2 regions of the Saccharothrix sp. DSM 118769 genome follow, and region 2 is predicted to be linked to the other one. Evidence: riboswitches for the same ligand, from Rfam matches in the RefSeq annotation. Region 2 holds a riboswitch; the other holds the start of a gene.
What was found. Region 2 has a riboswitch for glycine ahead of gcvH (glycine cleavage system protein GcvH). Riboswitches for the same ligand answer to the same signal wherever they lie in the genome.
Positions count from the first base shown of each region.

Region 1 (5,322 bases), 720 kb from region 2:
GGACGCGCGCGGCCTCGTCGAAGTCCAGGCGCGGGTTGCGGGGCCGGTAGCCGGACTCGTCGGCGTGGCCGATGTTGACGACCACCAGCGGCTGCTGCGCCGTGCCGGCCAGGAACTCCGCGCGCACGCCCTCGGCGTCGAACCCGCTCATCGGGCCCGCGGCGAGGCCGGCGGCGCGCACGCCCACGATGAAGTAGCCGACCTGGAGCAGGGCGTTGGTGCGGGCCATCCCGGCGCGGGCGGTGTCGTCGGCGAACGCCTGCCGGGCGTTGGGGAAGTGCGGGAACGTCTTCGCCATGTGCTCGGGGAAGTCGGCGTCGGCGCTCAGCACGGCCACCACGGGCGCGGTGCGCGTCTTCTCGCGGTTGCCCTCGGCCATGTGCGGGGCCAGGCGTTCCTTGGCCTCCTCCGAGCGCAGGAACAGCACCCGCAGCGGCTGGCTGTTCATCGCCGTCGGACCCCACTTGACCAGCTCGTGGACCTGGCGCAGCTGCTCGTCGGTCACCGGCTCGGCGGTGAACGCGTTGGCCGTGCGGGCCTCGCGGAACAGCAGGTCCTGGGCGTCGGCGGACAGCGCGAGGGAGTCGAGGGTCGCGGTCATGGGTCCTTCTTCCGGTTGTCCCGTGCGTCGTGCACACGGGACAACCGGTTGAAGGCTCAACTTATTTCAGGCGGTGGCCGCGCTCACAGGCTCGGGTAGAGCGGGTGCTTGGCCGCCAGCACCTCGACGCGCGACCGCAGGTCCGCCAGGTCGGGCGACGGCTGGAGCGCGGCGGCGATGATCTCGGCCACCTCGGCGAAGTCCGCCGCGCCGAAGCCGCGGGTGGCCAGCGCGGGCGTGCCGACGCGCAGGCCGGAGGTCACCATCGGCGGGCGCGGGTCGTTCGGCACCGCGTTGCGGTTGACCGTGATGCCCACCTCGTGCAGCCGGTCCTCGGCCTGCTTGCCGTCCAGCTCGGACGCCACCAGGTCGACCAGCACCAGGTGCACGTCGGTGCCGCCGGTGAGCACCTTCACGCCCGCCGCCGCCGCGTCGGGCCGCGACAGGCGCTCGGCGAGGATCTTCGCGCCCTCGACGGTGCGCCGCTGCCGGTCGGCGAACTCGGGCGACGCGGCGTGCTTGAACGCCACCGCCTTGCCCGCGATCACGTGCTCCAGCGGACCGCCCTGCTGACCGGGGAACACCGCCGAGTTGATCTTCTTGGCGAGGTCGGCCTCGTTGGTCAGGATCACGCCGCCGCGCGGGCCGCCGAGCGTCTTGTGCGTGGTCGTCGTCACGACGTGCGCGTGCGGCACCGGGCTCGGGTGCAGGCCCGCCGCCACCAGGCCGGCGAAGTGCGCCATGTCGACCATCAGGTACGCGCCCACCGAGTCGGCGATGCGGCGGAACTCGGCGAAGTCCAGCTGCCGCGGGTAGGCCGACCAGCCCGCCACGATCAGCTTCGGCTTCGCCTCCTGCGCCAGCCGCTCGACCTCGGCCATGTCGACCCGGCCGTCGGCCTCCGACACGTGGTAGGGCACGACGTTGTAGAGCTTGCCGGAGAAGTTGATCCGCATGCCGTGCGTCAGGTGCCCGCCGTGCGCCAGGTCCAGGCCCAGGATCGTGTCGCCCGGCTGGAGCAGGGCGAACATCGCGCACGCGTTGGCCTGCGCGCCCGAGTGCGGCTGCACGTTGGCGAAGCCCGCCCCGAACAGCCCCTTGACCCGCTCGATCGCCAGCCGCTCGATGACGTCGACGTTCTCGCAGCCGCCGTAGTAGCGCCGGCCGGGGTAGCCCTCGGCGTACTTGTTCGTCAGCACCGAGCCCTGCGCCTGGAGCACCGACACCGGCGTGAAGTTCTCCGAGGCGATCATCTCCAGCGTGCTCTGCTGCCGGTGCAGCTCGGCGGCGACGGCGTCCGCGACCTCCGGGTCGAACTCCGCGAGGGAGGTGTTGAAGTGCTCGGACATGGGATCTCTCTCCTAGTCAGCTCGGGCGGTCAGCTCGGGCGCTTGTAGAACGGCAGCGCGACGACCTCGACGGGCTCGCGCTTGCCGCGGACGTCGACGGACAGCTCGGTGCCGGGCTCGGCGTGCCCCTCGGCCACGTAGGCCATGGCCACCGAGTAGCCCAGGGTCGGCGACAGCGCGCCGCTGGTCACCTCGCCGATCGGGGTGCCCCCCGCGTCCAGCACGGGGTAGCCGTGCCGGGGGGCGCGGCGGGAGGTGGTCTTCAGGCCGACGAGGACCTGGCGCACGCCCTCGGCCGCGGTGGCGGCCAGGGCGTCGCGGCCGACGAAGTCGCCCGGCTTGTCGAGCTTCACCACGCGGCCCAGGTTGGCGTGGAACGGGGTGCGGTCCCGGCCCAGCTCGTTGCCGTACAGCGGCATCCCGGCCTCCAGGCGCAGGGTGTCGCGGCAGCCGAGCCCGGCGGGCCTGAGGTCGTGCTCCCGGCCGGCCTCCAGCAGCGCCCGCCACACGTGCGCGGCGTCGTCCGGGGCGGTGAACAGCTCGAAGCCGTCCTCGCCGGTGTAGCCGGTGCGGGCGAGCAGCACGGGCCTGCCCGCCACCTCGGTCGGGTAGGAGGCGTAGTACTTCACCCCGGCCAGGTCGGTCGGGGTGAGGCCGGCCAGGATCTCGGTGGACCGCGGCCCCTGCACGGCGAGCAGCGCGTAGTCGGTGGAGCGGTCCTCGACGGTGGTGTCGAAGCCCTTCGCCCGCTCGACCAGCGCCTCGAACACGACGGCCGCGTTGGACGCGTTGGCCACGACCAGGTACTCCTGGTCACCCGTGCGGTAGACGATCAGGTCGTCGACGACGCCGCCGTCGGCCTCGCAGATCATCGTGTACCGGGCGCGTCCCACGCCGATCGCCGACGCGTGGCCGACCAGGGCGTGGTCCAGCGCGGCGCCCGCACCCGGCCCGGTCAGCACGATCTCGCCCATGTGCGTCAGGTCGAACAGGCCCGCCGAGGTGCGCACCGCGCGGTGCTCGGCCAGCTCGCTGTCGTAGCGCAGCGGCATCCGCCAGCCCGCGAAGTCGGTGAACAGTGCGCCCAGGGCCTCGTGCTCGGCGTGCAGGGGCGTGCGTCGGCTTTCCATCAGGCGGGGTCCTCCCAGGGTGCGGGCATGCCGGTAGCGCCGACCGGTCGGGTCGGCGGGCACGGGTGAAGGGTGACACGGTCCATCGGAGACTCCTCGTCGAAGAAGCCTCCCCCTCTGTCATGAGCCTGAGAGCTTCGCCGCTGCCGGTGAGCGGCTTGCACCGTGGGCGAGGCGCACCGGGTGCGCCTGCTTTCCAGAGTTGCCTTCGTCGGGCGGTAGCTGTGCCTGAGAGATTCCGGGGAGGAGTTGCTCCTTCGGCGCCCCGACTGGTGGGGACTCTCCCGCGCGACATCGACGGCCGTGTTCAGTTGGTACCGCCAGACGCTAGATGTGCCTGGTGGCCGGGGTCAACCCGCCGCGTCACAGGGCTTTCTCGGCCCGGACGCTCTCCACGACCTTGCGCTCGGCGTAGAACGACACGAACGGGACGGTGCCGGCCAGCAGGACGAGCACCGTGGCCTTGATCGACCAGCGCGCCTTGAGGGCGAGGTCGACGGTGAGCACCAGGTAGATGGCGTAGAGGAAGCCGTGGACGGGGCCGACGACCCTCATCATGGTCTCGGTGCCGCCCGCGTACTTGGCGATCATGGCGACCACGAGCAGCAGCAGGCCGACGCCGACCACGTAAGCCATGAACCGGAACCTGGTCAACGCGCCGCTCATCGCCCTACCCTCACCTCACCGCTGGTCCCGCGCGTGGAGCTGGGCGAGCATGCGGTTGTAGGCCGCCAACTCGTCGTCCTCGTCGTCGCGCGCGGGTGTTCCGACGGGGTCAACGGTAACGACCGGCGCCGGCGGCTCGGCCACCGGCTCCCGGGTACCCCCGTCGGGGGTGACCTCGGTCTCCCCGGCGGTCCCCTCGGCCCGGCGCTGGGCGTCCAGCCTGCGGATGCGCCACACCATGAACGCCGGGAACAGGCCGAACAGGGGCCACTGGAACACGTAGCCGAGGTTCTGGAACGTGCCGCCCGCCTGGGAGAAGCGCTCCCACTGCCAGTAGGCGAGACCGCAGCACACGACCAGCGCGGCCACGCAGACAGCGGCGATGGCGACGCGCTTGGGGGTGATGAGGCCGTGCACACCTCAAGGGTACTTCGCGGGAGCTGAGAGCCCCCTCGGGCCGGGGCTCCCCACGCGGGAGCCCGCCCCTCACGGGCGTTGGGCCCCTCGACCTCAGGAGCCCGCCCGACTCTTCGTCGATCCGGACTAGGCGACGCCGTCCCGGCGTTGCCTCTGCAACCTGGCCACGCACCAGGCTGCCGCACTGCCCCGACGCAGGTGCTGGAGCACCGTCATCGGGCCGAGACGACGACCGAGGTCGGCGGGCGTGAGCCCGGCCGCCCGGTAGTCCAGAGCGCGCTGGTCCAACGGGCTGATGCCCGCGTCCCACCACAGCTCCGCCTCCGACAGGTCACCCACCAGCTGCCAGTAGCTGGCGGCGGCGGCGAGCAGGGGTTCGGGCACCTCGGGCGCCCTCTTCCGCATCGCCGCCACGTAGGCGGGGTCCGCGGACTCGACCCTCATCAGGCCGCGGTTCCCGCCGTTCGCCCGCTGCACCGGGATCCCCGGGGACGGCGGGGCTTCCGCGAGCCACGCGTCCTTGATCCGGTTCACCTCCTGCAGCTCGGCGTCGTCCGAGCGCTCAGCCGCCCACTGCCGCAGCAGCTCGTCGACTCCCGAGTCCTCGACCATTCTGCCTCCTCGTCGGTCGAAGATCAGCCAATGCAGCGCACCGTATTAGCGGGTACCGACAACCGCTAGACCCTGGTTTGCCAAAAACCCTGTTACCAGCGCGTTATAGCCCTCATTCCACCCGTACGGTGCAACGTCGAGGAGTCAAAGTCACCGTGGGTGACCGCATTGAGCGGAGCCGCGGCGGGGTGCGCTAGGCGAAGAGGCTGCGGACGAAGGTGATGATCGACTCGGCGCCCGACTGGAGCCAGCCGAGGGCGGTCTTCACCGCGTCGGCCGATTCGTTGGGCTGGGTGACGAGCAGGAACAGCACCAGCGCGACCGCCGCCAGCGTCACCACCTTCTTGACGTTCACTGATCGGTCTCCGTCCGTTCACGAGGCAGGGGCCGACGGACGCCGTGCCCGTCGCGTCACCCGACATGCTCCACCATTCACCCGGACGATGAACGCGCAACCCTCCGACGTCCCCCGACTGGGGGTAGCGGCGCCCACGCAACCACGCCTGGGCAGTGGCCACTGTCACCTGATCGGACTATCAAGGGGACC
Region 1 is NZ_CP193627.1:8,065,919-8,071,240, forward strand. Features, by position in the region: gene ACRAKJ_RS33945 (malonic semialdehyde reductase) at 1-601, opposite strand, end outside; gene glyA (serine hydroxymethyltransferase) at 685-1,950, opposite strand; gene gcvT (glycine cleavage system aminomethyltransferase GcvT) at 1,980-3,080, opposite strand; glycine riboswitch at 3,191-3,285, opposite strand; glycine riboswitch at 3,287-3,377, opposite strand; gene ACRAKJ_RS33960 (DUF3817 domain-containing protein) at 3,444-3,746, opposite strand; gene ACRAKJ_RS33965 (hypothetical protein) at 3,762-4,163, opposite strand; gene ACRAKJ_RS33970 (helix-turn-helix transcriptional regulator) at 4,290-4,775, opposite strand; gene ACRAKJ_RS33975 (hypothetical protein) at 4,969-5,130, opposite strand.
Region 1: it holds a riboswitch for glycine, as region 2 does, so the genes downstream of both, gcvT (glycine cleavage system aminomethyltransferase GcvT) here and gcvH (glycine cleavage system protein GcvH) in region 2, are expected to answer to the same signal.

Region 2 (5,322 bases):
CCGTCCTGTGCATCGGCCGGCACGGCGTCGTGACTTACCCGTTACCCGGGTAATTCACTCATTAGCTTGAACGTCGGCAACTCCGCGTGGCCGGCGGGGCGTGTGATGTGGGCCGGACCGGTGGGCCCGCTGGGCAGGGAGCCCGGTTCCCCGCTAACATTGGGACGCGGCCCGCTCCCAGTGACCCCCAGGCTGGTTGAGCGGGCCGCCTCGTACGACGAGGGCCCCGCTCACAGCACGTGAGCGGGGCCCCCTCTGTTTTCCGGATCAGATCTCGGGCGCGGTGAACGCCAGGTCGTGCGCCTCGGCCACCGGCGCGTTGGTCAGCAGGCCCGCGTGGGTGTTGAGGCCGAGCGCCAGCGACGCGTCCGCGCGCAGCGCCTCCCGCCAGCCCCGGTCGGCCAGCGCGACCGCGTGCGGCAGGGTCACGTTGGTCAGCGCGTAGGTCGAGGTGCGCGGCACCGCGCCGGGCATGTTCGCGACGCAGTAGAACACCGAGTCGTGCACCTGGTAGGTCGGGTCGGCGTGCGTGGTCGGCCGGGAGTCGGCGAAGCAGCCGCCCTGGTCGATCGCGATGTCCACCAGCACCGAACCGGGCTTCATGTCGGCGACCAGCTCGTTGGTCACGAGCTTCGGCGCCTTCGCGCCGGGCACCAGCACCGCGCCGATGACCAGGTCGGCCTCGCGCACGGCCTGCTCGACCGCGTACCGGTTCGACGTGACGGTGCGCAGGCGGCCCTGGTAGAGGGCATCGATGTGTCGCAGCCGGTCGACGTTGGTGTCCAGGATCTCCACGTCCGCGCCCATGCCCGCGGCGATCACGGCCGCGTTCAGGCCCGCCACGCCGCCGCCGATCACGACCACGCGCGCCGGGTGCACGCCGGGCACGCCGCCGGGCAGCACGCCCCGGCCGCCGGACGGCTTCATCAGCGAGAACGCGCCCACCTGCGGCGCGAGGCGACCCGCGACCTCGGACATCGGCGCGAGCAGCGGCAGGGCGCCGTTCGGGGTCTGCACGGTCTCGTAGGCGATGGCCGTGGTGCCGGAGGCCAGCAGCGCCTCGGTCAGCGGCCGGTCGGCGGCCAGGTGCAGGTAGGTGAACAGGACCTGGCCCTCGCGCAGCCGCGGGTACTCCTCGGCGACCGGCTCCTTGACCTTGAGCACCAGCTCGCCCTCGGACCACACGTCGTCGGCCCCGGCGAGCACCTTGGCGCCCGCGGCCGCGTACTCCTCGTCCGTGATCGCCGAGCCGAGGCCCGCGCCGGCCTCGACGAACACCTCGTGACCGCGTGACGCCAGCTCGTGGGCGCCCGCCGGGGTCAGCGCGACGCGGTACTCGTGGTTCTTGATCTCCCGGGGGACTGCGATCCGCACGGTGGGCTCCTTCGGCTGTCGTGTTCGCCAAAGGTCGGGTACCCGGGGCGCGGTGTCATCGTGCGCGCGGAACCAAGGAGGACGGGTCCGGTTGTGCCGGCGGAACAAGTCGTGCGGCGCGTTGACACCCGTCCGGGCCGGCACCTAGCGTGCGGGTCACCCAACTGAACATCGGCCGCGGCGCCTCGACGGCGCCGGAACCCGCGCGGGAGAGACCTCGTTCGTTCGAGGCGCCGAAGGAGCAAGTCCCCCGCACACTCTCAGGCAGCGAGAACCGCGCGCGGTGAGGCGACTCTGGAAAGCGCACCCTCGTCCGAGGGGGCGCACCCACGGTGCAAGCCGCGCGCGCGGCGAAGCTCTCAGGTCCCAGGACAGAGTGGGGGTGGACCTTCACCACCAGGGAGCGCTGACGTGACCTTTCCGGAGAACCTGCTGTACACGCCCGAGCACGAGTGGGTCGACTGGGCGCCGGGCACCCGGGAGCCCGTGTCGGTCGGGATCACCTCGTACGCGACCGAGTCGCTGGGCGACGTCGTGTTCGTCGAGCTGCCCGCCGTCGGCACGCGGGTCGCGTCCGGCGAGGTGTGCGGCGAGCTGGAGTCCACCAAGTCGGTGAGCGACCTGTACGCGCCGGTCAGCGGCGAGGTCGTGGAGGTCAACACGGCGGCGGTCGACGACCCGTCGTTGATCAACAACGACCCGTACGGCGGCGGCTGGCTGTTCAAGGTGGCCGTCGAGGACGCCACCGGGCTGCTGACCGCCGCGAAGTACGCGGAACTGACCGAGGGCTGATCCGTGGCGATCAGCGTGTTCGACCTGTTCTCCGTGGGCATCGGTCCGTCGAGTTCGCACACGGTCGGGCCGATGCGCGCGGCGACGATGTTCGTGGACCGCCTGGGTGCACGAACGAGTTCAGTCGACCGAGTGCACGTGGAGCTGTTCGGGTCACTCGGAGCAACCGGCCACGGGCACGGCAGCCCGAAGGCCGTCCTGCTCGGCCTGGAGGGCCACAAGCCCGAGGAGGTCGACCCGGTGGCGGCGTCCGCGCGGGTCGAGGAGGTCCGGGCGACCGGGCGGTTGCGGCTCGGCGGCGTCCACGAGATCGCGTTCACCGAGGACACCGACCTCGTCATGCACCGGCGCAAGTCGTTGCCGCTGCACCCCAACGGGATGCGCTTCGAGGCGTTCTCCGGGTCGTCGCCGGTCGACTCGGCCGTCTACTACTCGGTGGGCGGCGGGTTCGTGGTCGACGAGACCGCGTCCGGCACCGACCGGATCAAGCCGGACAGCACGCCGGTCGCGCACCCGTTCCGCAGCGGGGACGAGCTGCTCGCGCGGACCCGGGAGACCGGGCTGCCGATCAGCGGCCTGATGCTGGACAACGAGCGGTCGTGGCGGTCGGAGGAGGAGATCCGGTCCGGCCTGCTCCACATCTGGCAGGTCATGCAGGAGTGCGTGGAGCACGGCTGCACGGAGACCGGCGAACTGCCCGGCGGCCTCAAGGTGCGGCGGCGGGCGGCCGAGATGAGGTCCCGGCTGGCCGCCGAGCACTACGCCACCGACCCGCTGCGGGTGATGGACTGGGTGACCCTGTTCGCGCTGGCGGTGAACGAGGAGAACGCCGCGGGCGGTCGCGTCGTCACCGCCCCCACCAACGGCGCGGCCGGCATCGTGCCCGCGGTGCTGCACTACTACGCGAGGTTCGTGCCGGGCGCGTCCGACGACGGCGTGGTGCGGTTCCTGCTCACGGCGGGCGCGATCGGCGTGCTGTTCAAGGAGAACGCGTCGATCTCCGGCGCCGAGGTCGGCTGCCAGGGCGAGGTCGGCTCGGCCTGCTCCATGGCCGCCGGCGGTCTGGCGGAGGTGCTCGGCGGCACGCCGGAGCAGGTCGAGAACGCGGCCGAGATCGCGATGGAGCACAACCTCGGGCTGACCTGCGACCCGATCGGCGGGCTCGTGCAGATCCCGTGCATCGAGCGCAACGCGCTGGCGTCGATCAAGGCCATCACGGCGGCGCGCATGGCACTGCGGGGCGACGGGTCGCACTTCGTGTCCCTGGACAAGGTCATCAAGACCATGCGGGAGACGGGGAAGGACATGCACCACAAGTACAAGGAGACCGCTCGGGGCGGCCTGGCGGTGAACGTCATCGAGTGCTGATGACCGGCGTCTGACCAGCGCGAATGACTTCCATCGTTGCTCGGTGGTTCTCGCTGGTACCCGACGTCCCACGGCCTGGAGACGGCCTGATCTTGGTCCGAACGCGACGGTCCCCACCTCGGTAGCGCGGGGTGGGGACCGTCGCGCGTCGTGGGCCTGGTCCTCGTTGCGGCACAACCACTCCCGGTGGCAAGGCGGCGGAGCCGCCGCGGCAGTCGACCGCCGAGCCCAGCCCGGTCCAGCCGCGCGACCGCGATCGTCCCGACTGCTGCCGCTGAGGACTGCCTGGGGACATGCTTCCGCAGCCGGCGCGCCTTGATCCCGTACAGCTGGATTCGGCAGTGCCAACGCTTGCCACCCGGCGGGATGTGCAGGCTGTGGGATCGGTTTACCGATCGTTGTTGCTGTGATGTCCTGCTGCTACCGAAGCTTCTTCAAGCACTGCTCCCGCCTTCGCGACCACCAGGAGAAGCGCGGTCCTTGCTGACGAGTAGTCCACCTCGGGTGGGACGTCAACGGCCCACGACATACCTGCGGAAATGGTCTCCCATGAGCAGCCGAGCCGCTGCAAGGCGTCTTCTACCGGGACTGCTGCGTTTTGGCTGGGAATGCTGATCCGAATGGTGGAGTGTCCAGACCTCGTGAGCAGTTCTTCGAAGACCAGTTCTCGTCGGTCGTGATCGGCTCGGACCCGCACGGTATCGCCGAAGGCCACACCCCGAACGAAGAACGGGATGCTGCGCACCTGTACGACCACCTGCGTGGTTGTCTTCTCCGTCCACATCCTCTCCGTGGACAGCGCGGTCGTGAACTCCGATGCGCTCTCGTCCCGCAGGTCGAAGGCGACCTTGAACACCCGGCGCTTGCTCGGCGGTGACGCGGCCTCGTGGTCGACAGGCCGTGGTTGGGTCACAGCAGGTTCACGCCGTCATGAGCGCGAGTGTGCGATGTGGGTTCGAACGCGTCGGTGACCCGTACCGCGTAGGCCGGTGCCATCGCTTCGCGTACTTCGTCCAGTGTCACCCAGCGGACCGCGGTGGCTTCGTCCGTCGTGCTACTGGGTGTGCCGAGTGGGGTGCAGCGGTAGACCAAGGCGACGATGCCGCGCTTCATGTTCTTGTAGACGCCGGACAAGTGCTCGACTTGAATCGAGATGCCGGTCTCCTCCAGGACTTCACGCCTGACGCCTTCCTCGAACGTTTCGGCGAGTTCGAGCACTCCACCCGGTGGCTCCCAGTGGCCGTTGTCCCTGCGGCGGATGACGAGCACCTGTCCTGAGTCGTTGACGACGATTCCGGCGACGCTGACCGAATGGCGCGGCGTGTCTGCCATTTCCCCGCTTTCGTCTCGTCGTTCGTGCTGGTCAGTCCGTTGCGGGAATGAACCACAAGTACAAGGAAACGGCCCGGGGCGGCCTGGCCGTGAACGTCGTCGAGTGCTGACCCGGCCGCGCCGCCGCGGGTGAGGACCCGCGGCGGCGGCGGTGGTCAGGGCAGGGTGGCCTCGATCGCCTGCACGACCTCGTCGGCCTCGGGGTCGGTGGCCGGGCGGAAGCGGGCGACCACTTCGCCCGTCGGGGACAGCAGGAACTTCTCGAAGTTCCACTGCACGTCCCCGGCCTTGCCGTCGGCGTCCTCGGTGGGGGTCAGCTCGGCGTACACCGGGTGCCGCGAGGGGCCGTTGACGTCGATCTTCTCGTACAGCGGGAAGGTGACGCCGTAGGTCGTCGAGCAGAAGGTGGCGATCTCCTCCGCGGTGCCCGGCTCCTGGCCCATGAACTGGTTGCAC
Region 2 is NZ_CP193627.1:8,785,989-8,791,310, reverse strand. Features, by position in the region: gene ald (alanine dehydrogenase) at 268-1,374, opposite strand; glycine riboswitch at 1,571-1,661, shown strand; gene gcvH (glycine cleavage system protein GcvH) at 1,786-2,166, shown strand; gene ACRAKJ_RS37375 (L-serine ammonia-lyase) at 2,170-3,534, shown strand; gene ACRAKJ_RS37370 (DUF4265 domain-containing protein) at 3,923-4,390, opposite strand; gene ACRAKJ_RS37365 (NUDIX hydrolase) at 4,444-4,866, opposite strand; gene ACRAKJ_RS37360 (glutathione peroxidase) at 5,022-5,322, opposite strand, start outside.